DNA from 3 places in the Streptomyces sp. NPDC051041 genome. Region 2 is predicted to be linked to each of the others. Evidence: riboswitches for the same ligand, from Rfam matches in the RefSeq annotation. Region 2 holds a riboswitch; each other region holds the start of a gene.
What was found. Region 2 has a riboswitch for cyclic di-AMP ahead of ACIBAI_RS24165 (M23 family metallopeptidase). Riboswitches for the same ligand answer to the same signal wherever they lie in the genome.
Positions count from the first base shown of each region.

Region 1: another riboswitch for cyclic di-AMP. It lies ahead of ACIBAI_RS04645 (NlpC/P60 family protein); the one in region 2 lies ahead of ACIBAI_RS24165 (M23 family metallopeptidase).
Region 3: another riboswitch for cyclic di-AMP. It lies ahead of ACIBAI_RS06555 (C40 family peptidase); the one in region 2 lies ahead of ACIBAI_RS24165 (M23 family metallopeptidase).

Region 1 is NZ_JBITFM010000002.1:290,096-299,641, forward strand. It holds gene ACIBAI_RS04625 (PspC domain-containing protein) at 1-644, shown strand, start outside; gene ACIBAI_RS04630 (LuxR C-terminal-related transcriptional regulator) at 641-1,387, shown strand; gene ACIBAI_RS04635 (NlpC/P60 family protein) at 1,433-2,488, opposite strand; gene ACIBAI_RS04640 (hypothetical protein) at 2,947-3,300, shown strand; gene ACIBAI_RS04645 (NlpC/P60 family protein) at 3,407-4,621, opposite strand; cyclic di-AMP (ydaO/yuaA leader) riboswitch at 4,630-4,787, opposite strand; gene pcrA (DNA helicase PcrA) at 5,190-7,637, shown strand; gene ACIBAI_RS04655 (M23 family metallopeptidase) at 7,697-9,256, opposite strand.
Region 2 is NZ_JBITFM010000018.1:108,676-118,221, reverse strand. It holds gene ACIBAI_RS24175 (PrsW family intramembrane metalloprotease) at 1-106, shown strand, start outside; gene ACIBAI_RS24170 (aldo/keto reductase) at 114-1,058, opposite strand; gene ACIBAI_RS24165 (M23 family metallopeptidase) at 1,156-2,193, opposite strand; cyclic di-AMP (ydaO/yuaA leader) riboswitch at 2,206-2,363, opposite strand; tRNA gene ACIBAI_RS24160 (tRNA-Met) at 2,846-2,919, opposite strand; gene ACIBAI_RS24155 (dihydrofolate reductase family protein) at 3,237-4,367, opposite strand; tRNA gene ACIBAI_RS24150 (tRNA-Lys) at 4,836-4,908, opposite strand; gene ACIBAI_RS24145 (amino acid permease) at 5,061-6,596, opposite strand; gene ACIBAI_RS24140 (DEAD/DEAH box helicase) at 6,952-9,099, opposite strand; gene ACIBAI_RS24135 (hypothetical protein) at 9,361-9,546, opposite strand, start outside.
Region 3 is NZ_JBITFM010000003.1:86,896-96,441, reverse strand. It holds gene ACIBAI_RS06575 (urease subunit alpha) at 1-1,194, opposite strand, end outside; gene ACIBAI_RS06570 (urease subunit beta) at 1,187-1,498, opposite strand; gene ACIBAI_RS06565 (urease subunit gamma) at 1,509-1,811, opposite strand; gene ACIBAI_RS06560 (hypothetical protein) at 2,304-2,618, shown strand; cyclic di-AMP (ydaO/yuaA leader) riboswitch at 2,959-3,179, shown strand; gene ACIBAI_RS06555 (C40 family peptidase) at 3,183-3,656, shown strand; gene ACIBAI_RS06550 (DUF6328 family protein) at 3,740-4,306, shown strand; gene ACIBAI_RS06545 (ATP-binding protein) at 4,377-4,835, opposite strand; gene ACIBAI_RS06540 (helix-turn-helix domain-containing protein) at 5,049-5,909, shown strand; gene ACIBAI_RS06535 (DUF397 domain-containing protein) at 5,919-6,149, shown strand; gene ACIBAI_RS06530 (8-amino-7-oxononanoate synthase) at 6,243-7,370, opposite strand; gene bioB (biotin synthase BioB) at 7,517-8,644, shown strand; gene ACIBAI_RS06520 (adenosylmethionine--8-amino-7-oxononanoate transaminase) at 8,637-9,546, shown strand, end outside.

The DNA of each region.
Region 1 (9,546 bases), on a different contig from region 2:
TCGCCGGCCCCTATCTCGTGCGGATGACGCAGGACCTGTCCGAGGAGCGCCTGATGCGCATCCGCGCCCAGGAGCGCGCGGAGGTCGCCGCCCACGTCCACGACTCGGTGCTGCACACCCTGACCCTGATCCAGCGCAACGCGGAGAACCCGAACGAGGTGCGCCGTCTCGCCCGCGCCCAGGAGCGCGACCTGCGCACCTGGCTGTACAAACCGGAGGGCAACGGAAAGGACGAGGCCGAGGAGCCCACCACCCTCGCCGAGGCCGTGCGGCGCAACGCCGCCGAGGTCGAGGACAAGCACGGCGTCCCGATGGAGGTGGTCGTCGTCGGCGACTGCCCGCTCGACGAGAGGATCGGCGCGCAGATGCAGGCCGCGCGCGAAGCGATGGTGAACGCCGCCAAGTACGGTGGCGAGGGCGGCGCCGTACAGGTCTATGCCGAAGTCGAGGGAAGGAAGGTCTTCGTGTCCGTCCGGGACCGCGGCCCCGGCTTCGACCTCGATTCGATACCCGCCGATCGGATGGGAGTCAGGCAATCGATCATCGGCCGCATGGAACGCAACGGCGGCACGGCGCGGCTGCGCGCGGTGCCCGGCGGCGGTACGGAGGTCGAGCTGGAGATGGAGAGGGCGGAGACGTCATGAGCGACCCGACCGAGACGAACGGCAGGGCGGGGACGGCGGAGGCGGCCGGGTCCGCGGCGCCGGCCGGGAGCGGCGCGGGCCGGCGCCATGTGCGCGTGGTCCTCGTCGACGACCACCGCATGTTCCGTACGGGCGTGCAGGCCGAGATCGGACAGACCGAGCAGACCGGCGTCGAGGTCGTCGGGGAGGCCGCCGACGTCGACCAGGCGGTCGCGGTCATCATCGCGACCCGGCCCGAGGTGGTCCTGCTGGACGTGCACCTGCCGGGCGGCGGCGGCGTCGAAGTGCTGCGCCGCTGCGCCGCGCTGACGGCCGACACCGAGCGGCCCGTCCGCTTCCTCGCCCTGTCCGTGTCGGACGCGGCGGAGGACGTGATCGGCGTCATCCGCGGCGGCGCCCGCGGCTACGTCACCAAGACGATCACGGGCGCGGACCTGATCGATTCGATCTTCCGCGTCCAGGAGGGCGACGCCGTCTTCTCGCCCCGCCTGGCCGGCTTCGTCCTCGACGCCTTCGCCTCCACCGACGCCCCGCCCGTCGACGAGGACCTCGACCGCCTCACCCAGCGCGAGCGCGAGGTCCTCCGCCTCATCGCCCGCGGCTACGCCTACAAGGAGATCGCCAAGCAGCTGTTCATCTCCGTGAAGACGGTCGAGTCCCACGTCTCGGCGGTGCTGCGCAAGCTCCAGCTGTCCAACCGGCACGAGCTGACCCGGTGGGCGACGGCTCGGCGCCTGGTGTGAGCCGGGAGGGCGGCGCCCCTCGCCGCGGGACGCCGCCCTCGTCCCTCACACCACCCGCGTGGCCCCCGCGAACGGCATCTCGCTGATCGGGGCCACCCGCACCGGCGCCGACGGGTTGGGGGCGTGGATCATCCGGCCGTTGCCGACGTACAGGCCCACGTGGCTGACACCGGAATAGAAGAAGACCAGGTCGCCCGGGAGGAGCTGGGAGCGGGAGACGCGGCGGCCCGCGCCGATCTGCGCGTAGCTCGTGCGGGGGAGGGAGACGCCCGCGGAGCGGTACGCGGCCTGGACCAGTCCCGAGCAGTCGAAGGCGTCCGGACCGGTGGCGCCCCAGACGTAGGGACTGCCGAGCTTCCGGTAGGCGTACGACACGGCGGCCGCGGCACGGGAGTTGGGCGCCCGCACGGGGCCGGATGCGGCCGTGGCCTCCCGTACGTCCGGCGAGGTGCGCGTCGCGTGGCCGGTGCCGTCGGCGAGCGGTGCGCGCTCCTCCGGCGTCAGCCGGGACAGCAGACGGCGGGCCGTGCCCAGCTTGTCGGTGACCGTGGCGCGGTGCCGCTTCAGCTCCGCCTGCCGCGACTTCAGGGCGGCCAGCTCGATGCGCGCCGCCCCGCGCAACTGCTCGATCTCCCGGAGCTGTTCGCGGACGCGGGCGACGGCCGCGGCCTGCCGGCTGCCCGCCCGCTCGACGAACTCCGCTCCCTCCAGGTACCGGTCGGGATCCGTGGCGAGCGCGAGGTGCAGTGCGGGGTCGAGCCCGCCGCTGCGGTACTGCGCCGCCGCGGCCGAACCCAGCGCCTGGCGCGCCGAGTCGAGCCGGTCCTCCTTGCGGGCCGCCCGGTCCTGCAGACTCTCCAGCCGCTGCTCGGCCGCCTCCGCCTGCTCCTTGGCGCCGTTGTACTTCTCGGCGGCGGCCTCCGCCTCCTGGTACAACTCGCCCACCTTGGCCCTGACCTGCTCCGGCGTCAGTCGGGGCTCGGCGTGTCCGGTCCCGTCGAGGGTCGTCGCGGCAGCCGCGCCGGCGAGGACGGCGGTGGCGGCCGTGCGGGCTCTGCCGCCGCCCAGGAGGCGTTGTCGGGGCTTGCGGTGCGCTGCCACCGGGGTTCCACGTCCTTTCGTACGGCCGCCGGGCCCGTGCCGCGGCCGCCCGGGGACCGGGCGGACGACCGGGTCGCGCGTCCGGCGGCGGTCCGCACGGGGGGAGCGGACCGCCGCCGGACCTCCTCGGCGGCGGCGCCGGCTGCCGCCCCGGGCGGGGCGGCGGTGGGGAGCCGGTCACCTGCTGGAGGACGCTAAGCCTCGTCGGACGGGCCCGGTGGCGGGATGTACGGAACTGTCGGGAGCGGACCGGCAGTTGACCGTATGCGCCCGTCATCGCTCTCTGTGTTCACGTTGTTTACCCAGTGTGATGATCGGTGTGTCGGACGGGGCGGGGAGCAGTGGCAGGCACCGGGAGGTGCGTACGGGCAGGCGCCGCCGGGGTGGTCCCAACCGGGACGGGGGCGGGGCGGGCCGGTGTCGGACGGCCCGTGGGCCTCTGGCTAGGCTCCGGCCCCATGGACGTACTCATCCACCTCTTCGTCGGTCTGCACATCATCGGCATCGCCGCGCTCCTGGGCGGTTTCCTGACCCAGGTGAAGGCGATGGGCGAGGGCACCGCCCGCTTCGGCCCGGCGATGCTGCACGGTGCGCTGACGATGCTGGTCACCGGAGTGATCCTGGTCGGCCTCAACCAGGCCGACGACCAGTCCGTCGACAACGTCAAGATCGGCGTGAAGCTGGCACTGCTGATCGTCATCCTCGGTCTCGTCTACGTGAAGCGGGACGAGGAGAAGGTGGACAAGAGCCTGTTCGGCCTGGTGGGACTCCTCACCACCGCGAACGTCTTCATCGCGGTGCTCTGGACCTGAGCCCGCCCGGGACCGCCCGGCCCCCGGACCACGGGCCCCGGCCGCACGCGTGCGCGGCGTGCGCCGCGCACGCGCGGGACAGGTTCGGGGAGGGCGGCCCCGCCCGTCAGGCCGGCCGCACCACGCTGTGGATCGACGACTCGCCGTCGTAGTAGACCGACTCCTCCCGGACGTACGCGCCGGGCTTCGGGGCGTGGATCATCATGCCGTCGCCGATGTAGAGGCCGACGTGGGTGACGTCGTCGTAGAAGAACACCAGGTCGCCGGGTCGGGCCTGGGAGAGGGGGACCGTAGTGCCCGCGTTCACCTGGTCGTAGGTGGTGCGGGGCAGGGTGACCCCGGCGGCCTTCCAGGCGGCCTGGGTGAGGCCGGAGCAGTCGTAGGACCCGGGGCCGGTGGCGCCCCAGACGTACGGCTTGCCGATCTGGTCGCGGGCGAAGGCGAGCGCCTTCCCGGCCTTCGTGCCGTAGGAGGAGCCCGGCGCGGACGACGAGCCCGACCCGGACGGCGAGTCCGGCGCGGACGGCGAGTCCGGCGCGGACGGCGACGCACTCGAACCGGAACCCGATGAGCCGCTCTCCTGCCGCCGGGCGGCCTCCTCCTGCCGCTGCCGTTCCCGGGCCTGCCGCTCGGCGAGTTCCGCGGCCTTGCGGTCGGCCTCCTCCTGTTTGCGCTTCTCGATCGCCGCGAGCCGCGCCTTCTCCTCGGCGGTCAGCTCCGACAGCAGGTCACGCGCGTCGGCGAGCTTCTGCTGGACGGTGGCCTTGGCCGTCTTCAGGTCGTTCTGCGAGTCGGTGAGCTTTTCGAGGCTGTCGGTGGCCTCCTGACGCTTCCTCATCGTCTCCGACTGCTGCGCGAAGTAGTCGTCGACCGCTTCCTTCTGCCGGCCGGTGAGCCGGCTCATCAGCTGGTTCTGGTCGAAGTAGTCCTGCGGGGAGTCCGCGAGCAGGAAGGTCGCGGTGTCCGGCACGGATGCGCCGGTGCGGTACTGGGCGGCGGCGTAGGAGCCCAGTTCCTCGCGTGCCTCGTTGAGCTTCTGGGCGCGCCGGGCGACGTCGTCGAGGAGGGCGTCGACGCGCTTGCGCTGCTCGGCGGTCCTCTCCTTGGCCGCGTTGTACTCGTCGGTGGCCGACTCCGCCTGGCGGTACAGGTCGTCGACCTTCTTCTCGACCTCTTCGAGACTCGGCCTGTCGTCCGAGGGGGCGGCGTTGGCCGTCTGGGGGAGCAGGGCCACGGAGGCGAGGGCCGCCGTGGCGAGGGCGGGGGTCCGTATGCCTGCTGCGCGGGTGCCCGCGGTGCGCGGTTTGCGGTGCGACGCCAAGGGAGGCGACTCCTTCCGTGCTCCGCCTGCCGGGTTGGCTGTCGGGTTCGGGCGGGTGGTCCGGAAGGCCGCCCTACGGCCCTGCCCCGCGGGGCGGAGCGGGCCGATTCACCCCGGGTTCTCGGTCGGGTCCCCGGCTCGGCCGCCGTGCGGGCGCGCCGGACTCGGCGGAGGCCGCGCGACCCGGCGACGTTCGCCGGTGGGGGTCGTACGGCCCGCCCGCACGGTAGCCAACCCGTGCGGCGGCTGTGAAGGTTGGCGGGTGATATGCCCGATACATTTTCGTGACCTTCGTCCGGGGGTCGCGCAGGGTGAGCCGCCGGGCGCGGCCTGTGGGGCACCAGACCGGGCGGCGGCTCCCGCAGGGGGTGCGCGTCCGCGCGTCGTACCGGACGGCGGTGGTCGCGGTCGGTGCGGCCGCGCCTCCGGAACGTGGCCGGAACCCGGGCGCCCGGGCGGGCTCTGGGCCGGGCGGACCCGCGCGGACGCGGCCCGGCGAGGCCCGTTCCGCGGGATGTTCCCGGGCGGGCAGCGGGCTGTCGGTGGGGAGCCCTAGACTCGGAGAGCGATGAGCAGCCTCTTTGACGACAGCTTCCTGGCGGACCTCCAGGCCTCCCCCGGCCCTGCGGAAGAGCCCCCGCCGCCCGAGGACGATCACGTACCGGAGCCGATTCCGGACGATCTGTTCGGCGGGAAGTTCGACGTGCCGCCGGACCGGGACGCCTACTACCGGGACGGCGCCCCGCGCCCGGTGGTGGACCCCGCCGCGCTCCTGGAGGGGCTGAACGACAACCAGCGCGCCGCCGTCGTGCACTCCGGCTCCCCGCTGCTCATCGTGGCCGGCGCCGGCTCCGGCAAGACCCGCGTGCTCACCCACCGCATCGCCCACCTGCTGGCCGAGCGGGGCGTCCACCCGGGCCAGATCCTCGCGATCACCTTCACCAACAAGGCCGCCGGCGAGATGAAGGAGCGGGTCGAGCAGCTCGTCGGCCCGCGCGCGCACGCGATGTGGGTGATGACCTTCCACAGCGCCTGCGTGCGGATCCTGCGGCGCGAGTCGAAGAAGCTCGGCTTCACGTCCTCGTTCTCGATCTACGACGCCGCCGACTCCAAGCGTCTGATGGCCCTGGTCTGCCGCGACCTGGACCTGGACCCCAAGCGGTTCCCGCCGAAGTCCTTCAGCGCCAGGATCAGCAACCTGAAGAACGAGCTGATCGACGAGGAGGACTTCGCCGCGCAGGCCGCCGACGGCTTTGAGAAGACCCTCGCCCAGGCCTACGCCCTGTACCAGTCGCGGCTGCGCGAGGCCAACGCCCTCGACTTCGACGACCTGATCATGACGACGGTCAACCTGCTCCGCGCGTTCCCGGACGTCGCCGAGCACTACCGCCGCCGCTTCCGCCACGTCCTGGTCGACGAGTACCAGGACACCAACCACGCCCAGTACGCCCTCGTGCGCGAGCTGGTGGGCCCCTCCGGCGAGGGCCAGGACCCCGCAGAGCTGTGCGTGGTGGGCGACGCCGACCAGTCGATCTACGCCTTCCGCGGCGCGACCATCCGCAACATCCTCCAGTTCGAGGAGGATTACCCGGACGCCACGACGATCCTGCTGGAGCAGAACTACCGCTCCACCCAGACGATCCTGAGCGCGGCCAACGCGGTCATCGAGCGCAACGAGTCCCGCCGCCCCAAGAACCTGTGGACCAACGCGGGCGCGGGCTCCCTGATCACCGGGTACGTCGCCGACACCGAGCACGACGAGGCGCAGTTCGTCGCCGACGAGATAGACCGCCTGACCGACGCGGGCGAGGCGAAGGCGGGCGACGTCGCCGTCTTCTACCGCACCAACGCCCAGTCCCGGGTCTTCGAAGAGGTCTTCATCCGCGTCGGGCTGCCCTACAAGGTCGTCGGCGGCGTCCGCTTCTACGAGCGCAAGGAGGTCCGGGACGTCCTGGCCTACCTGCGGGTGCTGGCCAACCCGGAGGACTCCGTGCCCCTGCGGCGCATCCTCAACGTCCCCAAGCGGGGCATCGGCGACCGCGCGGAAGCCATGATCGACGCCCTCGCCCAGCGCGAGAGGATCAGCTTCCCGCAGGCGCTCAAGCGCGTCGACGAGGCGTACGGCATGGCCGCGCGCTCCGCGAACGCGGTCAAGCGGTTCAACGCGCTGATGGAGGAGCTGCGCACGGTCGTCGAGTCCGGCGCGGGACCGGCGACCGTGCTGGAGGCGGTGCTGGAGCGCACCGGCTACCTCGCCGAGCTGCAGGCCTCCACCGACCCGCAGGACGAGACGCGGATCGAGAACCTGCAGGAACTCGCCGCCGTGGCCCTGGAGTTCGAGCAGGCCCGCGGCGAGGACGACCCGGGCACCCTCGCCGAGTTCCTGGAGCAGGTGGCCCTCGTCGCGGACTCCGACGAGATCCCCGACGAGGAGGGCGACGGCGTCATCACGCTGATGACCCTGCACACCGCCAAGGGCCTGGAGTTCCCGGTCGTCTTCCTGACCGGCATGGAGGACGGCGTCTTCCCGCACATGCGCGCCCTCGGCCAGACCAAGGAACTGGAGGAGGAGCGGCGCCTGGCGTACGTCGGCATCACGCGTGCGCGGGAGCGGCTGTACCTCACCCGGTCGACCATGCGCAGCGCGTGGGGGCAGCCGTCGTACAACCCGCCGTCGCGGTTCCTGGAGGAGATCCCGCCCGCGTACGTGAACTGGAGGCGGACCGGGGCCGGCGCCCCCGCGTCCTCCGGGCCGCTCTCGGGGGTGGCGGCCTCGCTGTCGTCGTCCCGGTCCCGCTCGTCGGCGTCGGGCGCGTCCGGGTTCGCCACCCGCCGCGCCGCGGAGAAGCCGGCGGTGGCGCTGGCGGTCGGGGACCGGGTGACCCACGACCAGTTCGGGCTGGGCACCGTGGTCGCGGTGAAGGGCACCGGCGCCAACGCCGAGGCGACGATCGACTTCGGCGACGCCAAGCCGAAGCGGCTGCTGCTGCGGTACGCGCCGGTGGAGAAGCTGTGACTGCGTGATCCGGTCCGCGAGGTGAGCCCCCGCCCGGGCGGCGGGGGCCTGCCGGGACGTTACGTCGGGTCCAGCCCGTGGCTGCGCAGCCACGCGAGCGGGTCGATCGTCGAGCCGCCCGCCGCCCGCACCTCGAAGTGCAGGTGGGGTCCGGTGGAGTTGCCGGAGTTGCCGGAGTACCCGATCGGCTGGCCGGCCTTCACGGCCGTGCCGGAGGGGACGATGTAGGTGGAGAGGTGGCAGTACCACGTCTCCGTGCCGTCCTTGGCGGTCACGATCATCATGTTGCCGTACGCGGTGTTGTACTGCGTGCGGACGACGCCGTCGGTCGCGGCCATCACGGTCGTGCCGTAGGAGACGGGGAAGTCGATGCCGGTGTGGATGGACATCCAGTTGATGCCGGACTGGCCGAAGTAGGCGCTCAGGCCGTGCTGGGCGACCGGCAGCGCGAACTTCGGGCGCAACCGCTCCTTGCGGGCCGCCTCCGCCGCCGCCCGCTTCCTCTGCGCCTCCTGCTGGGCCTCGAGGTCGATGCGCTCCTGGGTCCGGCTGGCCCGGTCGGCGAAGTCGTCGACGCCCGCGGACAGGCTCTTCAGCTGGGTGTCCAGTTTGCTGTTGGCGGTGGACGGCTTCACCGGCTGCGCGTCCGAGGCGGCCGCCGACGTGTCCTTGTCGTCGGTCAGGCCGCCGACGGAGGCGGCGGCGATGCCCGCCACGCCCATCACGCACGCCGAGGGCACGGCGACGGTCAGCAGCGCGGAACGCTTGGCGGGCGGGCGGCGGCGGGAGCGGCCGCTGCCCCGGGAAGCCGCGCGGGAGGGAGCCGGGGGCGTGACCTCCTCCTGGTCGTCGAGGAGGGGGGCCACGGCGGGCAGTTCGCCGGTGGCGGCCACCTCGTCGTCGTCCGGGGCCGGCCGGTCGTGCGAGGCGGCCCGCGCGTCGTAGGCGGCGTCCGGTTCGTCGTACGCGGCGGACTCCCCGTAGGAGTCCTGATCGCCCTGCTCGACCTGGTCGAAGACGGCGGTGGCGTGCTGGTCGGGGGAGTCGCCTATGGGGTGGTACTCGTCGGCCGACGGCGTGGTGCCGTCGGCCGTGCCGCCGGAGTTCCACTGCGTGGCGTCGTAGGCGCCGGTGTCGAACGCCTGGGTGCCCCACTCCCACTGCTGGGTCTGGTCGGCCGGGTTGCCGGACTGGTCGGGCGGGAGCCAGGCGCCGGTGTCCCACTGGCCGGTGGCGTCGGGGCTCGTGGCCTGCGGCGGGATGACGGGAAGCGGCTGGTGCCCGGTCGTCCAGGCCGTCGCGTCGTAGGCGCCGGTGTCGTAGGCGGCGTGGTGATGGGCCGGGTACGCGTCGTGGTCCACGGCCTGGTGGGCGCCGGTGGACCACTGGCCGGTGTCGTACGCCCCGGTGTCCCGGTCCGGGAGACTGCCGAAGAGCGGATCCGCCTCGAAGGTCCCCGTGGCGTGGCCGCCGGTGTCGAAAGCGGTGGTGCCGTAGCCGCCGTAGGTGGTGTCGCCGTACTGGGCTTCCTGGGTGCCGTACGACGCGTGGTGCGCCGGGGCGGCGTCGGAAGCCGGGGCCGGGGTGGTCATGGTCCCCGACGGGTGACGGTCGTTCACCAACTTCTCTTTCGCCTCGACAACAGGGGCTGCCAGAGCAGTGCGGCGACTGTACCCGGCGGTACGCGGGCACGACAATCTTCCGCAGGTTTCGCACGCGCAGGAAACGGGCAATCGGCCGTGTTTCGGCGAACTGCGGACAAGAGTTTGGCCTTGTGTTCGAGATTTGTTCGATCCTGGTCCACCGGTGTTCCGGCGACGCTCCGGGGGCGAGGCGGCATGGGGGCGGCGGCGCGGGGTGGCCGGGGCGCTGTCCGGCTCGTTTCGCCGGCGGCGGCCGCCGGGTGATC
Region 2 (9,546 bases):
GCGGGGGGCCGCGCCGCCGTGGCCGACGTACGGGTACGGGTACGGGTACGGCCACCCGGCGTATCCGTACGCCGGGTCCCGTCCGTACAACCCCTACCGCTCGTAGCGGTCGATCAGGCGGACGCCGCCGTCAGCCTCGCCAGTTCCTCCTGGGTGAGCCGCAGTTCGCCCACCCCCAGCAGCGCCGGGAGCTGCTCCACCGTGCGGGCCGAGGCGATCGGGGCCGCCACCGTCGGCTGGGCCGCCAGCCAGGCCAGGGCGACCGTGGCCACCGCCACCCCGTGGGCCTCGGCGGTCTCGTCCAGGGCCGCGAGGACCTTCCGGCCCCGCTCGGTCCGGAGGTGCTCCGCCGCGGCGCCCGCCCGCGGGCTGTCGACGTCGGCGCCGGGCCGGTACTTGCCGGTGAGGAAGCCGGACGCGAGGGCGTAGTAGGGGACGGCGGCCAGGCCGCTGCGCTCGGCGAGGTCCCGCAGCTCGCCCTCGTAGGTGTCGCGCGAGACCAGGTTGTAGTGCGGCTGGAGCGCCACGTACCGGGCGAGGCCCTCCCGGTCGGAGAACTCCAGCGAGGCCCGCAGCCGGTCGGCGGAGATGTTGGAGGCGGCGATGTACCGCACCTTGCCCGCCCTCACCAGCTCGTCGAGCGCGCCGATGATCTCCTCCACCGGCACCTCGGGCTTGTCGAAGTGGGTGTAGTAGAGGTCGATGTAGTCGGTGTCCAGGCGGCGCAGCGAGGCGTCGGCGGCGGCCTTGATGTTCGCGGCCGTCAGGCCCGGGTACTCCGGGTGCTGGCTGACCTTGGTGGCGATCACGACGTCCGACCGGTTGCCGCGCGCCTTGATCCACTTGCCGATGATGGTCTCGGACTCGCCGCCCCGGTTGCCCTCGACCCATGCCGAGTAGGAGTCGGCGGTGTCGACGAAGTTGCCGCCCGCGGCCGTGTAGGCGTCGAGGACGGCGAAGGAGGCGGCCTCGTCGGCGGTCCAGCCGAAGACGTTGCCGCCGAGGGAGAGCGGGAAGATTTCGAGGTCGGACGAGCCGAGTGTGCGCAGAACAGTCATGTCCTACGTCAACCCTCCCGGCGGACGATCGCATTCCGCATCGTCCGCCCCGGCACGTCCGAGACCTCGCCCGACCGCGCGCCCCGCGGCCCGGGGCTTACGGGTTCAGCCCCTTGCTCCGCAGCCAGGCCAGCGGGTCGATCCCGGAGCCGCCGCTCCCGGAGTGCACCTCCAGGTGGAGGTGGGCGCCGGTGACGTTGCCGGTGGCGCCCACGCGGCCGATGACGTCGCCGGTGGTGACCTTCTGGCCGACGCTGACGCTGATGGAGGACTGGTGGGCGTACCAGATCTCGGTTCCGTCGTCGAGGGTGAGCACCGTCTTGTAGCCGTAGGAGCCGTCCCAGCCGGCCGCGGTGATCGTGCCGCTGTGCACCGCCTTGATCAGCGTGCCCGTCGGCGCGGCGAAGTCGAGGCCGGTGTGGTAGCCGGAGGACCAGTAGGGACCGGCCTGCCCGAAGGTGGAGGTGAGGGTGTACGAGGAGGTGGGCAGCGCGTACTGCTTGGCCAGCGCGGCCAGCCGCTCCGCCTCGGCCTTCTTCCTCGCCTCCTCCTCCGCCTTCTTCTTCGCGGCGGCGGCCTTGGCCTCGGCCTCCTTCTCCGCCTCGGCGGCGGCCTCCGCGGCGGCCTTCGCGGCGGCGGCCTCGGCCTCGGCGGCGGCCTTGCTCGCGATCTGGTCCTGCTGCTGCTCGGCCTGCGCCATGATCCGGGCCCGCAGCGCCTCGCCGGCGTCGGAGGCGCCCTGCGGGGTGTCGGCGGAGTCGGCGCCGAGGGTGCTGAGGGGGGTGGAGGCCTCGGGGACCTCCTCCTGCTCGTCGTCGTCGGAGATCAGCGAGCCGACGGAGGGCAGGTCGGGCATGGAGATGGACACCGGGGGCTTGCCGGTGTTGGCGCTGGCCATGCCGCCCGCGCCGACGGCCGCGATGACGCCGACGCCGAGGACGGTGGAGCTGCGGGCGAGGCCGCCGCGCTGCTTGGCGACGCGGTGCCGGCCGCGTACCGGGCGGACGGACTCCTCGGTGGGGTTCCACTCCTCCCACGGGCCCTCGTCGGTGCGGGGGCCGCCGTAGCCGAAGACCTCGATGTCACGCTGGCCCGGCACGGGCGGGACTTGCGTAGCAGACCGGTTGGACGCCACGTGGGCGCGCTCCTTTCCTTCCGTCTCCGCCTACCGGGTTAGCTGACGGGTTCGGAGCGGGAAGGTCTCCTACGCGCGTATACCGACCGTGTCTCCACGGCGGCATCCGCTCGATTCACCCCAAGGTGGTGGTTCCCCGGTTCCCTCGCGGGATTCGGCGCGTGCGCACGGAGCCGCCTTCTGTGACGGCTGGGACGACCGCGCTGCGTTATCGAACGTTAATAGACGGGGGGTGCGGATTCCAAGCCGTTCCCCTTGATCGTTCAGGATTTCGTCAGGGAATTATCGCCCACGACCGGCGAAAACCGGGCGAGTTGACCGCACATCGGTAAACCTCTGAAGGGACCATCAGATCTGACGTTGTGTCAGTTGTTATGCGGAGGGCTGCCGCCCGGTCACGGGACGTGACAGCGGTCGAAGGCCTCCGCGGGACCGGCGGGCGCCCTGTCGTCCCTCCCGCCGCCCCGGAGTGCCGCGCCGCCCGGTTCCGCGTACGCCCGCCCGCCGGCCGGCCCGGTCCGTCCGGCCTTCCCGGCCGGGGCGCTCGCAGGGAGGGCCGTGAAGCCGGCCGGATGCTCGCGGGTCGGGCGGGCCGGACGGGTGAACGCGCCGAAGGCCGGGATCCTTGAGGATCCCGGCCTTCGGCCTTCAGTAGCGGGGACAGGATTTGAACCTGCGACCTCTGGGTTATGAGCCCAGCGAGCTACCGAGCTGCTCCACCCCGCGTCGTTGTGTCTCCAGTGTACGCCATGCGCAGGACAGGAAGCACACGCGTTCCCGGCCCCGCTTCCCACCAGCGGTTTCCGGCCGTCCGCCGGGGGCGGCCCGCGCGGGCCGGGGCTTCCGGACGAGGCGGGGGGGAAGGCGGTGCGCGGCACGTGCTCGAACCCGCCGTACGCGGTCGGCGGGCCGCCCCTCGTCCGGGCGCGCCGCCCGGCCTCCGCGGCCCGTGCCGGGGCGGCCCGGCCGTTCCGGCCGGTGTGCCGGGGCGGCGTGGCGGCCGGGCCGCCGGTCCCTCGGGGCGTGCCGCGGCCCGGCGGTCCTCAGCCCAGCAGGTGGCGGTTCGGGGCCTTGGCCCGGTCCTCGTACTCCGGGAGGACGAGGACCTGCGCGCCGTGCGCCGTCAGCACCCCGGTGCCGTCGGCGTCCGGGACGAACGTGTCCGGCTCCCGCCAGGCCGTGACCACCCGCCGTACCCCCGCGTCGAGGATCAGCCGGGCGCAGGGCGCGGGCCGGGACGCGCGGCGGGCGCAGGGCTCCAGGCTGGAGTACACCGTGGCGGTGGCGAGCCGCGGGTCCGTCGGGTCGAGCTTCGCCAGCGCGGCCTCCTCGGCGTGCGCCACCGCGTCCCCGCCCTCCCGCGAGTGGCCGCGGGCGAGTTCCGTGCCGTCGGCGGCCACGACGACCGCGCCGACGCTGAACGCCGTCCGCGACGGCGGGCACCGGTCGGCCAGTTCGCAGGCGAGCGCCAGCCAGTGCCGGTCGGCGGCGGACACCGTCGCGCCGGTGCCGGGCGCGGTGGGTTCGTAGCGCATGAGGACGACGTCCTCGATCCGCCGTGCCTCCACCAGCCGCAGGCGTCCGCGCTGGTAGGCGCCGGGCCCGAACAGCCGGGGCGCGTCCGGGTCGCCCACCAGCAGCGGGGCCAGCACCAGCTGGAGTTCGTCGGCGAGGCCCTGGGTGAGCAACTGGGTGTGGACCTGCCCGCCGCCCTCGGCCATGAGCCGCCGCACCCCGCGTTCGTCGTGCAGGTGGCTCAGCAGCCGCCGCCAGTCGAGTGCGGGGCCGAGCGGGACGACGTCGGCCGCGATGCCGAGCGCCCGGGCCCGTTCGGCGCCCTGATCGGTCGTGTAGAGGATCTTCTCGCCGCCGGTGTGCCAGAACTGCGCGGCCGGGTCGAGGTCGCCGGAGCCGCTGACGGCGACCTTGAGCGGGTGGGCGGGCCTGCCCTCGGCGACCCGGGCGGCGCGCCGCTCGGGCGAGTTGACCAGCAGGCGGGGGTTGTCGGCGCGGATCGTGCCGGCGCCGACCAGGATCGCGTCGACGGACGCCCGCACCTCGTCGACCCGGTCGAGGTCGGCCGGGCCGGACAGCAGCAGCCGCTCGGGGCCGGCGTCGTCGAGGTGGCCGTCGAGGGAGACGGCGGCGGACAGCAGGACGTACGGGTGGGGCATCGAGGCGCCCTCTCTCCTCTGTTCGGAACTCCGAGCGGACTTGCACCGGCGGTACGGCGGCCCGCCCCGGAAAGCGGCGCGCCGGGCGCGCGCCCCGCCGCCCGGCGCCCGGGGGACGCACCGGGCCGGCGGCTCCGGCGGGCGGCGGGCACGCCGCGCCTGCACCGCTCCATCCTCCCCGCCCGGTCCGGGGCGCCGGAACACCGGCCGCGGACGACCGGTCCCGCCGAACGGCCGGGGATCACCGCGGCCGTGACGTACGGGGCGGCGCGCCGGGCAGGACGGGCCGGGGCGGCGCGAGGATCGTCCGCCGGACCGGTGGGGCGGAGGCGCCCGGCGCAGCGGGCCGCGGGCGGCTGCCGGAGGGAGCGGCACGGCGGGCCGGCGCCCTGGCGGGCCGGCCGTCACCGCAGCGCCGGAACAAGCCGAGCCCCCACGTCAGCGGTGTGCGGCGTGGGGGCTCTCCGGTAGGCCCTGTGGGACTCGAACCCACAACCAATGGATTAAAAGTCCACTGCTCTGCCAATTGAGCTAAGGGCCCAGGCGATGTCGCCACCCCGAGCATAGCCGGATGCGGCCGTCTCTCCGATCGGGTATCGGAGACACGGCCGCGCCGGGCGGACGGAACAGGCCCGGACCGCCCGCCCCGAGGGCACGCGACGGGCCGCGGCGACGCCGGGCGGCCCGCCCCGCCTACGGGCCCGCCTCCCCGGCGGCCGCCGTCCGCCCCGCCTCCCGCGCCCGCGTCCGCTCGTGCTCCGGGTTGAGGAACCAGTGCCGCGCCGACGCCGCCCACCACGTGGCGGCGAAGCCGAGGACGACCAGGACGGCGACCGGCGCGTAGTTGAAGGTCTCCCGGGTGACCGGCGAGACCTGGGGCAGCATGAACAGGACCGTGATGACCCCGACCCAGGTCACCGCCACCACGCCGATCACCCGTGACCAGCGGCCCAGGTGCCACGGCCCCCGCTCGAACGCCGCTCCCCGGCGCAGCCGCAGCAGCGTCGGGACGGCGTAGGCGATGTAGAGGCCGATCACGGCGATGGACGTCACCGCCGCGTACGCCGTGACATTGATCAGGTAGGGCAGGCCCAGCACCAGCGCCCCGCCCGCCGCCAGCCACACCGCCGCCACCGGCGTGCGGGTGCGGGGGCTGACCGTGTGCCACACCGCGGAGAACGGCAGTGCCCCGTCCCGCGAGAAGGCGTAGATCATGCGGCTGTTGGCCGTCACCGACGCCATGCCGCAGAACAGCTGCGCCCCGATCACCACGAGCAGCAGCAGCTTGCCGGCGGTCGCGCCCAGCGCGTCCAGCAGGATCTGCGCGGGCGGCGCGCCCGTCGGGGACGACAGCGCGCCCTCGTAGGACTGGATGGCGAAGGTGAAGCCCAGCAGGAGCGCGAACCCGGCGATCCACGACGTCCAGATGGAGCGGACGATGCCCCGCGGGCCCGCCGTGGACGCGTCGCGCGTCTCCTCCGTCATGTGGGCGGAGGCGTCGTAGCCCGTGAAGGTGTACTGGGCCATCAGGAGTCCCAGCAGCACCACGTACGCCTCGCTGCCCCACCCGGTGTGGTTGACGAACGCGCCGAAGACGAAGGACGCCGGCTGGTGCCGGTCCGGTACGAGGGCCAGCGCGCCGACGATCACCGTCACGCCCAGGACGTGCCACCACACGCTCACGCTGTTCAGCAGGCCGACGACGCGCACGCCGAAGGTGTTCAGCAGGCCGTGCAGCACCAGGATCGCGGCGAACAGCAGCATCGTCCGGCCCGGCGTCACCTCGAAGCCGAACTGGAGGTTCAGGTAGGCGCCCAGGAAGGACGCCGCGCCGAAGTCGATGCCCGCGGTCACCGCCACCTGGCCGAGCACGTTGAACCAGCCCGTGAACCAGGCCCAGGCGGCCGCCGTGCGGGCGGGCGCCAGCCGGTGCGCCCAGAAGTACAGCCCCGCCGACGTGGGGTACGCCGAGCAGATCTCGGCCATCGCCAGGCCGACGAAGAGCGTCATCAGGCCGACCGCGACCCAGCCCCAGGTGATCACGGCCGGGCCGCCCGTGTTCATCCCGAAGAGGTACAGCGTCAGGCAGCCGGACAGCACCGAGATGATCGTGAAGGAGACCGCGTAGTTGGAGAACGCCGACATGCGGCGGGCCAGCACCTGCGGGTAGCCGAGCTGGGCCAGCCGTTCCTCGTCCGACGGTCCGCTCGCCCTGGCGTCATCTGTCATGCCCCCAGCGATTCCCTCACCGAGGGCGTGACATGCGTCACAGGCCGGCTGGGCGGGAAGCGGGCGCGGCCGGACAACGCCCCCGCGGTCCCGCCGGCCCGGCGGTGGAGGCCGCCCGCGGCGCCCCGTGTCCCGCACGGCCGGGCCGTCCCCGCCGTCGCCGGTGAGGTCACCGTCCACCGCGTCGCAGGACCCGCCCCGGCCGGGGAAGACCTCATGGAAAAGCGCCGTGGCCCACCGGGATCGGTGGAGCCACGGCGCCTGCCGCAGGCCGGGACGCCGGCCGTCGTCCGTCGGGACGCCGGCCGCGTCAGCCGGTGTCCGTCAAGGACGCCGGCCGGTGTCCGCCGGAGTGTCAGCCGTTGCGCTTCCAGCGCGGCTTGTCCTCGCGCCGGCCGAAGGAGCCGGTGCCGCGGTGGTCGTCGCGACGGCCGTACGGGCGGTCGTGACCGGCGGAGCGGTAGCCGGGGCGGTCGCCCTGGCGGTCGCGGTTGAACGGGCGGTCGCTGCCCCGGTGGCCGCCGCGCTCGTCGCGCCGGAAGCCACCGCGGTCGCCCCGGTCACCGCGCTCGTCCCGGCGGAAGCCGCCCCGGTCGTCGCGGCGCTCGAAGGAACGCCCGCCGCGGTCCCGGTCGAAGGAACGGCCGCCCCGGTCGTCCCGGCGCTCGTCCCGGCGGAAGCCGCCCCGCTCGCCGTCCCGGCGCTCGAAGGAACGGCCACCGCGGTCCCGGTCGAAGGAACGGCCGCCCCGGTCGTCCCGGCGCTCGTCCCGGCGGAAGCCGCCCCGCTCGCCGTCCCGGCGGTCGTAGCCGCGGTCGCGGTCCCGGTCGCGGTTGAAGCCGCCCCGGTCGTCGCGGCGCTCGAAGGAACGCCCGTCGCGGTCCCGGTCGAAGGAACGGCCGCCCCGGTCACCCCGGTCGTCCCGGCCGAGGCCGCCCCGCTCCTCCCGGCGCTCGCGCCGCTCGTACGCCGGAGCCTCGTCGCGCTCCCCGCGCTCGCCCCGCTCGACGTCCCGCGCGGTCGGCTGCTCCGGCAGCGACACCTCGGCGACCGGCGACTCGGCGGCCGCGGCGTCCCGCGCCCCGTCCAGGACCGTCTCCGGGTTCTCGCCGCGCTCCCGCGCGACCCTGGCCAGCAGCCGGTCCGCCTCCTCGCGCAGCTCGGTCGCGCGCCGCTGCGCCCGCTCCAGTTCCTTGGTGAGCTGGGCGACCTCGCGCTCGGCCTGCTGCGCCGCGTTGCCCGCGGACTCGGCCTGGACCTCGGTCATCGACCGGGCTCCGGTGATCTCGGCGACCTCCGGGTCGAAGGCCGCGCCGCCCTGGATGACGTGGCGCGTGGCGTCGACGCCCGCGTCCTCCATCAGCCGGAAGATCTGCCGCCGCTGGTGCGGCAGGGAGAGGGACACCACGGTGCCGGTGCGGCCCGCCCGCGCCGTACGGCCGGCCCGGTGCAGGTAGTCCTTGTGGTCACCGGCCGGGTCGACGTTCAGCACCAGGTCGATGCCGTCGACGTGGATGCCGCGCGCCGCGACGTCGGTCGCGACCAGCACGTTCACGTACCCGTCCTTGAAGTCCGCCAGGGTCCGCGTCCGCGCGCCCTGCGTCATGCCGCCGTGCAGCGCCTCGGCCTTCACCCCGGCGTCGCGCAGCTGCTCGGCGACCCGGTCGGCGCCCAGCTGGGTCCGCACGAAGATGATCGTCCGCCCCTTGCGGGAGGCGATGGCCGCGGTGACCGGCGCCTTGTCCTTGGGCTTCACGATGAGGATGTGGTGCGACATGGTCGTCACCGCGCCCTGCGCCGCGTCCACCTCGTGCGAGACCGGGTCGTTCAGGTACCGGTCGACGAGGGTCTTGATCTCGTTCTCCATCGTGGCGGAGAACAGCATCCGCTGGCCGCCCGCCGGAACCTGGTCGAGCAGTTCGGTGACCTCGGGCAGGAAGCCCAGGTCGGACATCTGGTCGGCCTCGTCGAGGACGGCGATCTCGACGTTCTCCAGGGAGCAGGCGCCGCGGTTGATGATGTCGCGCAGCCGGCCCGGGGTGGCGACCAGCACGTCGACGCCCTTCTCCAGGGCGTAGATCTGGTTGCCCATGGACGTGCCGCCGCAGACGACCTTCATCTTCAGCCCGAGGACGTCCCCGTACGGCTGGAGCGCGTCGGCGACCTGCATGGCGAGCTCACGCGTCGGCGTGAGGATGACGGCCCGCGGCTTGTGCTTCTCGGTGCGGCCGCCGGCCAGCTGGGCCAGGGTCGGCAGACCGAAGGATAGGGTCTTGCCGGAACCGGTGCGGCCGCGGCCGAGGATGTCCTTGCCGGCCAGGGCGTCCGGGATGGTCGCGGCCTGGATCGGGAAGGGGGTGGTCACGCCGTTCTGCGCGAGCTTGCGCACGACGCCCTCGGGCAGCCCGAGGTCCGCGAAGGTGATCTCGGGGGCCTGGGGGGTGTCCTCGGTGCCTTCGTGGTTCTCGGGCACGACGACGTGGTCAGTACTGATGATGGACATGCGAATGCGAAACCTTCCGGAGTCTCGTCGGCACGCGCCCGTCAACTCCGTGATTCGCAATTCGCAATTACGACCGCCTCGATGCGGTCCACCACGGCATAAGGGAGTACGCGCCACACGGCGCGCTCTACGGTGGCGCCGGGCAAATGGGATCAAACGATCTGCCACCATACGCACTCGCGGGCCTCGAAGGCAAACCGAGCCGCACGACAGCAGATGGGACAGTCTCCCACACCAACACGTCCGGACGCCCGCGCATTCCTACACCGGCGCTCCGGCTTCCGGCGCCGGCTCCCGCTGGGCCAGCTGCGGCCCCGGCGGCTCGTGCGCCGACGACGACGGCTCCGCCTGTGTCGGCTCCGGCGAGGTGGTCGGCTCGGGCGGCGGCGGGGTCGGCGCCGGTTCGGCCGGGCGCGTGGGAGCCGGCGGCTCCGTGCGCGGCGGGGT
Region 3 (9,546 bases), on a different contig from region 2:
GTCGCCCGGCAGCGCTCCCCGGCGCCGCTTCATCGCGTGGGCCGTCTGCCAGGTCCGCAGCACGACCTCGCCCACCCGGCCCATGGCCTGGGAGTCGGACGAGATGATGGAGATGGCGCCCAGGTCGTGGAGGACGTCCTCCGCGCCGATCGTCGAGGGCCGGATCCGGGACTCGGCGAACGCCAGGTCCTCGGGCACGGCCGGATTGAGGTGGTGGCACACCATCAGCATGTCGAGGTGCTCCTCGGCGGTGTTGACGGTGAACGGCCGGGTCGGGTTGGTGGAGCTGGGCAGCACGTGCGGCTCGGAGACCACGGTCATGATGTCCGGCGCGTGTCCGCCGCCCGCGCCCTCGGTGTGGTACGCGTGGATGCCCCGCCCGGCGATCGCGGCCAGTGTGTCACCGACGAACCCGGCCTCGTTCAGCGTGTCCGTGTGGATCGCGACCTGGATGCCGGTCCGTTCGGCGACGGTCAGCGAGGCGTCGATGACGGCCGGGGTGGAGCCCCAGTCCTCGTGCAGTTTCAGACCGAGCGCGCCGCCCCGGATCTGCGACAGCATCGCCTCGTGGGAGACGGTGTTGCCCTTGCCGAGGAAGCCGACGTTGAGCGGGTAGGCCTCCATCGCCGCCAGCATCCGGGCCAGGTGCCAGGGGCCGGGCGTCACGGTGGTCGCCTTGGAGCCCTCGGCCGGTCCGGTGCCGCCGCCGACCAGGGTGGTGATGCCGGCGGCGAGCGCCTCGTCGGCGATCTGCGGGCAGATGAAGTGGACGTGCGCGTCGATGGCGCCGGCCGTCAGGATCCGCCCGTTGCCCGCGATGATCTCCGTCTCCGGTCCGATGACCAGGTCCGGGTGGACCCCGTCCATGGTGTCGGGGTTGCCCGCCTTGCCGATGCCGGTGATCCGGCCGTCGCGGATGCCGACGTCGGCCTTGACGACGCCCCAGTGGTCGACGATCACCGCACCGGTGACGACCGTGTCCGGGGTGCCGTCCGCGCGCGTCGCCCGGGACTGGCCCATGGACTCGCGGATGACCTTGCCGCCGCCGAAAACGGCCTCGTCCCCGGCGCGCCCGGGCCCGCCGGAACGATCCTCCTCGATCTCGATCAGCAGGTCGGTGTCGGCGAGCCGGATGCGGTCGCCGGTGGTCGGGCCGAACAGGTCGGCGTAGGCGGCACGCGGGATCTCAGGCATCGAGGGCACCTCCGGTCTCCCCGCGCAGCCCCGGCACCACGCGGGCGCCGGCGAGCGGGACGAGTTCGACGTCGACGGGGATCCCGGGCTCGAAGCGCACGGCGGTGCCGGCGGCGACGTTCAGCCGCTTGCCGCGTGCGGCGGCGCGGTCGAACTCCAGGCCGGGGTTGGCCTCGGCGAAGTGGTAGTGGGAGCCGACCTGGACGGGCCGGTCGGCCGCGTTCAGGACGGTCAGCCGGGTGACCTCGCGGCCCTCGTTGCAGGCGATCGGCCCGTCGGCGAACAGGATCTCTCCGGGGATCATCGGGCCCCCGTCAGACGATCGGCTCGTGGACGGTGACGAGCTTGGTGCCGTCCGGGAAGGTCGCCTCGACCTGCACGTCGTGGATCATCTCCGGGACGCCCTCCATCACGTCGTCCCGGGTGAGCAGCGTGCGTCCGGAGGCCATGAGCTCGGCGACGGTGCGGCCGTCCCGCGCGCCTTCGAGGAGGTGCGACGTGATGAGCGCGACCGCCTCCGGGTGGTTCAGTCTCAGGCCGCGGGCCCGGCGCTTCTCGGCCACGTCGGCGGCCACATGGATGAGCAGCCGCTCCTGCTCGTGCGGGGTCAGTTGCACGTCCCACCTCACCATCTCGCTCCGGACCGTGCGGGGTCCGGTCGCCGCAGCCCCGGGGCAAAATCCCTGGTGGCATGAGGGGGCAGGCTAATCGGGGCGGGTTTCGGGCGCGTTAACCGCGTGATGGCCCGCCCGTTCCCCGATCCGGTGCGGGCTCCCCCGCCGAGGCCCGCGGGCCGTCCCGCGGCACGCCGACCGGGCGGGGCCGGGGAGGGGCCGCCGGGCCACGGGGTCCGGCACGGCGGCGGTCGTCGCGCGGGCCCGCGGTCCGGCGGGACGACCGCGCGCACCGTCCCGGCCCCCTGACGGGCCTCGACGGCGCGCTCCCGGGCCGCGCCGCGCCCCTTCCCGGGGGACGGCCGCTGGATCCGTCGGCGCCGCGGGCCCCGGCCGCGTCCGGGCCGCCGGCCGCGGGAAGGCGTCCCCGCCGCGGCGGACGAGGTGCGCGGCCCTCTCCCGCCGGGCGGCCCGCTACGAGGCCGCGGGCCCCCGGTGTTCCGCCGCGATGCCGAACCTCCGCCGCTGCCCGCGCTCACCGGCGCCGAGGCCGAGTTGATCGGCCGTTACCTCGACGTGGTCGATCCGCTCGGCCGGATCGACCCGGCGCACCACGGCGACACCTACCGCGGACTGCGCGCCGCCCAGGCGCTGGTCGGCAAGGCCGCCGCACTGCGTGACGCGCTCGCGCTGATGCACCACCGCGGCGAGCACGGACTGCACGCCCGCACGCTGGCGCGGGCGCTTCGGGCGCTGGACGGCGAGCGCCGCACGGCGCGCGTCACCCTGCCGCCGCGCTCCGACAGTTGAGGCACGCCGCGCCCGGGCCGGGCCGCCCGCCCGGCGGCGGAGCGTCCCGGACCGCCGTTGGAACCGGCTGAACGGCTTACCTCCTATCGGCGTACGCATTCCTGCTCTTTCGGGGCCTTCGAGGTTGCGCAACAGCCGCGTCCCGAGGGTGGAATGGGAGGGTTTCTTCGCTGGTCCGAGGGGTGCGGGCGGTCTTGACAGCGACTCGGACGCACACCTGTCCACCCGAACGGGTGAGTGGTGAGTAACAACACAAATCCCCGGTTCCATTGGGATTTTCGGACATCCATGCGCCAAGATCCCTGTCTGACGACAAGCCCCCGCCACCGCGGCGGGGCGGTCCGGGCGGACGCCGAGTCCTGCCGCCGCCCGGACGACCGGTCGACAGGAGTGGATCGGCAGGAGTGGAGGACCCAAGCACGACGGGTCGCCGGAACGGTCGTCCCCGCACGGGAGACGCCGGGCCGAGCAGCCCTTGGGGTGAAGCCGCGTCAGCGGCCGGGCAACTTCGCCAGCCCGAATCCGACAGGTCATCCTTCACAGGCGGCTGACGAAGGGTTGCGCATGACTGCGCTCAATCGTGTCCCGTCGCTCATGGCCCGGGCCGGTACGGCCTCGGCCCTGACCATCGCCGCCGTGGGCGGCTCGATCGCGGTCCCGGGTGTCGCCTCCGAAGCGGCGGCGGCGAGTCCGGCGACGAAGGCGCTCCAGGTGGCGGCTTCCAAGAAGGGCTCCCCGTACAAGTGGGGCGCCGCCGGGCCGTCCCGGTTCGACTGCTCCGGGCTGACGCTGTACTCGTTCAAGAAGGCCGGCAAGAAGCTGCCGCGCACGGCGGCCCAGCAGTACAACAAGACCCGCCACATCTCCGCCAAGAGCCGCAGGGCCGGGGACCTGGTGTTCTTCCACTCGGGTTCGAACGTGTACCACGTCGGCATCTACGCCGGCAGCGGCAAGATCTGGCACGCCCCGAAGACCGGGGACGTGGTGCGCCTGCAGAAGATCTGGACCAAGAGCGTCTGGTACGGCCGGGTCAGCTGACCCTCCCGGCGGGGCGGCGGCGTGTCGGGGCGCCGCCGCCCCCTCGGGGCGTGACGCGGGTCCACGTGGTTACCCGTGGCGCCATGGCCGACCACCGTCCCTGCACCGCACGCAACGAGACGCCGCTGGAACGCGCGGACCGCAACTTCGGTGAACTGCTCCAGGAGCTGCGCGTCACCCAGACCGGCGTGCAGATCCTGTTCGCCTTCCTGCTGTCGCTGGCCTTCACCGAGCGCTTCGAGGACCTCGACTCCGTCCAGCGCGCCGTGTACGTCGCCACGCTGCTGCTCGCGGTCCTCTCGGCCGCGCTCTTCACGGCACCGGCCGCCCTGCACCGCTCGCTCTTCCAGAAGGGCGCCAAGCCCCGTGTCGTGCAGGTGTCCTCACGGCTCGCCACGGCCGGCCTGGGCGTGCTGGTGCTCGCGTTCACCGGGTCGGTGACGCTCGTGGTGGACGTGACGACGAGCCGGGCCGGCGGGCTGGCCGCCGGCGCGGCGACCCTCCTGGTGTGCCTCGGCCTGTGGGGGCTGCTGCCCCTGCTGGTCCGGCGCGCGGGCCCGGACCAGGGCCGGGGGCCCGCCGTCGTCCGGCCGGCTCCCCGGGCTCGCGCAGCGGTGCCGCCCCGGGTGCCGCCGGCGCGGCACCGGTGACCCTCCCGGCGCCCCGGCCGGCGGCGCCTCCCGGCCCCCTGGCGGAGTGCGCCGGGCGGTCGCGTGACCGTTACGGCTCCTGCCGGCCCGCCGTCGGGAGGGGCTCGGCCGGAACCTGCCACGGCAGTTCGACGGAGACCGTCTTGCCGCCCTCACGGGTCGGCCGGACGGTCAGCCGGCCGCCGTGCTCCGCCGTCAGCCAGCGGACGATCACCATTCCGCGGCCGTTGTCCTGCTGGACGGCGGCGGGCAGTCGCTTCGGGAAGCGCGGGTGACCGTCGGTGACCTCGATGCGCAGCCGGCCGTCCGGATCGAGGGCGAGGGCCGCGGTGAAGGTGGGCGACCGGCCGAGGGTGTGCTGAACGGCGTTGGTGGCGAGTTCGGAGACGATGAGGCGGACGGTGTCGGCCATGTCCGCGTCCGCCGGCAGACCCCACTCCAGGAGCGTGCCGGCCACATGGGCGCGGGCCGCGGAGACCGAGGCGGGCTCGCTCGGCAGAGTGACGGATGCTTCCAGATGGTCTGCCATGACGGCGTCGTCCCTTTCCCCCGGGACCGCGGTCCGACACGACAGCGGATGGTTCGAGTACGGTCCCGGACTGGTGCCTCGCCGTCAGAGTGCCATCACCGGGCCGGTGAGGACGGCGATCCATCGAGATATGCATATATCTGTCGCCCGATACGGTGAAGTCTGCGGCGCGAGACCGTACGGGGGCGGCGCGGAGGGGGTAAGGAGGAGCCCATGCAGCACGGTCCCGCGGTGCGCCGCCGGAAACTGGGTGCCGAATTGCGCGCGCTGCGCGCCGCGGCGGGGCTCACCAGTGGTGAGGCGGCTCGCCTGGTGGGCTGGCACCAGTCGAAGGTGAGCCGGATCGAGACCGGCACGAGCGGGGTGAAACCGGCCGATGTGCGCCTGCTCCTGGACGCCTACGAGGTGCGGGACGCCCAGTTGCGGGACCTGCTGCTGGTCCTGGCCGGCTCCGACGCCGGGGGCGGCCGGCACCACTGGTGGCACGCGTACCGGGGGGTGCTGCCGCCGACCTACCGGGACTTCATCAGCCTGGAGTCCCAGGCCGCGGCGATGCGCACGCTGGAGACCACCGTCGTGCCCGGATTGCTGCAGACGTCGGAGTACGCCCGGGCGGTGACGCGGGCCGCGGTGGACGGGCTGTCGGAGGACCGGCTCGACACGCTGGTGGAGGTGCGGCTGGCCCGGCAGGACGTGCTGCGCGCGGATCCGCCGCTCAGGCTGAGCGCCGTCCTCGACGAGGCGGTGCTGCGCCGGGAGGTCGGCGGGCCCGGCGTGATGGCCCGTCAGCTGACCCGGCTGGTGGAGGCGGCGCGCCTGCCCCACGTGCGGTTGCAGGTCCTGCCGTTCGGCGCCGGGGCGCACATCGGCGTCACCGGCTCTTTCGTTATCTTCTCATTTTCGAGCACTTCTGATCTGGACGTGGTTGTTCTCGACCACTTGACGAGTAGCCTCTACCTCGAGCGGAAAGAAGACCTGGAGGCCTACACAGAGGCCTTCGACGCCCTTCGGATCCACGCCCTTTCCCCCGAGGACTCGTTGGATTACATCGCCGGGATAGCCGCCGGCGCGTAAGGAGGCACCATGTCCGCACTGCCTCGCACCATCACCCTCCCCTCCGAACTGCACGGCGTGCGGTGGCTGCGCAGCAGCTACAGCACGGGAGCGAACAACTGCGTCGAGACGGCCCGGCCCGGGGCCGGCCCGCTCGCCGGACTGCTCGCCGTGCGCGACTCCAAGAACCCGGCCGGGCCCGCGCTGCTCTTCTCCCCCGACAGCTGGGCGGACTTCACGGCCGGAGTACATCGCATCTGATCGACGACGGAAGTTGATCGATTGAGACCGATCAATCTCGGTCAAAATCAATCACGTTCCGTATCGTGCGAGACACGGCCGTGTCACGCCGACTCATGGTCGCGTTTCGCCGATCACCTGTACAGCGCGTTCGATCTGCTCCCCGGAGAGGTCCGCGCGGGCGGTCAGCCTGAGCCGTGAGACGCCGTCGGGTACGGAAGGAGGACGAAAGCAGCCCACGGACAGGCCCGCCGCACGGCAGTCGGCCGCCCACCGCACGGCCCCCTCCGGGGAGGGCGCGCGCACGGAGACCACCGCGGCGTCCGGACGCACCGCTGCCAGACCCGCCGCGGTCAGGCGAGCGTGCAGCGCGCTCGCCACCGCGCGCACCCGCGCCGCGCGCTCCGGCTCGCGGCGCAGGATCCGAAGGGCGGCCAGCGCCGCGCCCGCCGCCGCGGGGGCGAGGCCCGTGTCGAAGATGAACGTCCGGGCCGCGTTGACCATGTGGTCGATCACCCGGGCGGGGCCGAGCACGGCCCCGCCCTGGCTGCCGAGCGACTTGGACAACGTGACCGTGACGACGACGTCGTCGGCGCCCGCGAGCCCCGCCGCGTGCGGGGCGCCGCGGCCGCCGTCGCCGAGGACGCCCAGGCCGTGGGCGTCGTCCACGACCAGTCCCGCGCCGTGCCGGCGGCACGCCCCGGCGAGCGCGGCGAGCGGGGCCGCGTCGCCGTCCACCGAGAACACCGTGTCGGACACGGCGATCGCGGGCCCGTCGTGCGCGCCGAGGGCCTTGCGCACCGCGTCCGGATCGGCGTGCGCGACGACCTGTGTGGTGCCGCGGGCCAGCCGGCAGCCGTCGATCAGCGAGGCGTGGTTGCCCGCGTCGGAGACGATCAGCGAGCCGTGCGGCGCGAGCGCGGTGACCGCCGCGAGGTTGGCCGCGTACCCCGAGGAGAAGACGAGGGCCGCCTCGAAGCCGCAGAATCCGGCCAGTTCGCGCTCCAGTTCCTGGTGCAGTTCGGTGCTGCCGGTGACCAGCCGGGAGCCGGTGGCGCCGCCGCCCCAGGTCCGCGCGGCCCGGGCCGCGGCCTCGGCGACCTCGGGATGGCGGGCGAGGCCCAGGTAGTCGTTGCCGGCCAGGTCGAGCAGCGGCGAGTCGGCGGGACGGGGACGCAGGGTCCGCACGAGCCCGGCGCGGCGGCGCAGTTCCGCCTGTTCGTCGATCCAGCCGAACGCCATCGGTCCTCCGCGTCTTTGTAGGCAGTGAACAGACACTAGCGGCAGCGCCCGCGGCCCAGAATGTGGCAACGCCCACACGTCGAAGTGACAGCGTTGTGCAAAGTCTCCTTGGCCCGGGGCCGCTCCTTACGACAGGATCGGCTCCCATGGACCTGCTGAACACGCTGGTGGACAAGGGGCTTCGGCGCGAGACGCCGACCCGCGAGGAGGCGCTGGCCGTCCTCGCCACGTCCGACGACGACCTGCTCGACGTGGTGGCCGCGGCCGGAAAGGTGCGCCGGCACTGGTTCGGCCGGCGGGTGAAACTCAACTATCTCGTCAACCTGAAGTCCGGGCTGTGTCCCGAGGACTGCTCCTACTGCTCCCAGCGGCTCGGTTCCGAGGCCGGCATCCTCAAGTACACCTGGCTCAAGCCCGACGAGGCCTCCGAGGCCGCCGCCGCGGGCGTGGCCGGGGGCGCCAAGCGGGTCTGCCTGGTGGCCAGCGGACGCGGCCCCACCGACCGTGACGTGGACCGGGTCTCACAGACCATCAGGACCATCAAGGAGCGGAACGAGGACGTCGAGGTGTGCGCCTGCCTCGGGCTGCTCTCCGACGGCCAGGCCGAGCGGCTGCGCGCGGCGGGCGCCGACGCCTACAACCACAACCTCAACACCTCCGAGGCGACGTACGCCGGCATCACCACCACCCACACCTACGCCGACCGCGTGGACACCGTGCGCAAGGCGCACGCGGCGGGCCTGTCCGCCTGCTCCGGGCTGATCGCGGGCATGGGCGAGAGCGACGAGGACCTGGTCGACGTGGTCCTCGCGCTGCGCGAGCTGGACCCGGACTCGGTTCCGGTGAACTTCCTGATCCCGTTCGAGGGCACCCCGCTGGCGAAGGAGTGGAACCTCACCCCGCAGCGCTGCCTGCGCATCCTGGCGATGGTCCGGTTCGTCTGCCCGGACGTGGAGGTGCGCATCGCGGGCGGCCGTGAGGTCCATCTGCGGACGATGCAGCCGCTCGCCCTGCACCTGGCCAACTCGATCTTCCTCGGCGACTACCTCACCAGTGAGGGCCAGGCGGGCAAGGCCGACCTGGAGATGATCGCGGACGCCGGGTTCGAGGTGGAGGGCGCCGACCAGGTGACGCTGCCGGAGCACCGGACGGGCGGCTGCTCCCCGCAGGGCGGCGGTCCGTGCGGCTCCGCGCCCCGGGCCGGCGAACCCCGTACGGATCTGGTCGCCGTGCGCCGCCGGGGCGCCGGGACGGACCTCGCGCCCAATGCCTGAGCCGTCCGTGACCGAGCTGCTGGAGCTCGACCGGCGGCATGTCTGGCACCCGTACGGCCCCATGCCCGGCCGGCAGGAACCGCTCGTCGTGGAGTCGGCGAGCGGGGTGCGGCTGCGGCTGGCGGACGGCTCGGGCGAGCTGGTGGACGGCATGTCGTCCTGGTGGTCGGCCATCCACGGCTACAACCACCCGGTGCTGAACGAGGCCGCCCGCGAGCAGTTGGGGCGGATGAGCCACGTGATGTTCGGCGGGCTCACCCACGAACCCGCCGTCCGCCTCGCGAAGCTCCTGGTCGACCTGTCGCCCGACGGCCTGGAGCACGTGTTCCTCGCCGACTCCGGCTCGGTGGCGGTCGAGGTCGCCGTCAAGATGTGCCTGCAGTACTGGCGTTCGCTGGGCCGGCCCGCCAAGCGGCGGCTGCTGACCTGGCGCGGCGGCTACCACGGCGACACCTGGCAGCCGATGTCGGTGTGCGACCCCGAGGGCGGGATGCACCGGCTGTGGAGCGGGGTCCTGCCCCGCCAGGTGTTCGCCGATCCCCCGCCGGCGCGGTACGTGGAGGCGTACGCCGGCCGTCTGCGTGAGCTGGTCGAGCGGCACGCCGGGGAACTGGCCGCGGTGATCGTCGAGCCGGTGGTGCAGGGCGCGGGCGGGATGCGGTTCCACTCCCCCGCGTATCTGCGGGTGCTGCGGGAGGCGTGCGACGCGCACGACGTGCTGCTGGTGTTCGACGAGATCGCGACCGGTTTCGGGCGCACGGGCGCGCTGTTCGCGGCGGAGCACGCGGCGGTGGCACCGGACGTGATGTGCGTGGGCAAGGCGCTCACCGGCGGCTATCTGACGATGGCGGCGACGCTGTGCACCGCGCGGGTGGCCGACGGCATCTCCCGGGGCGAGGTGC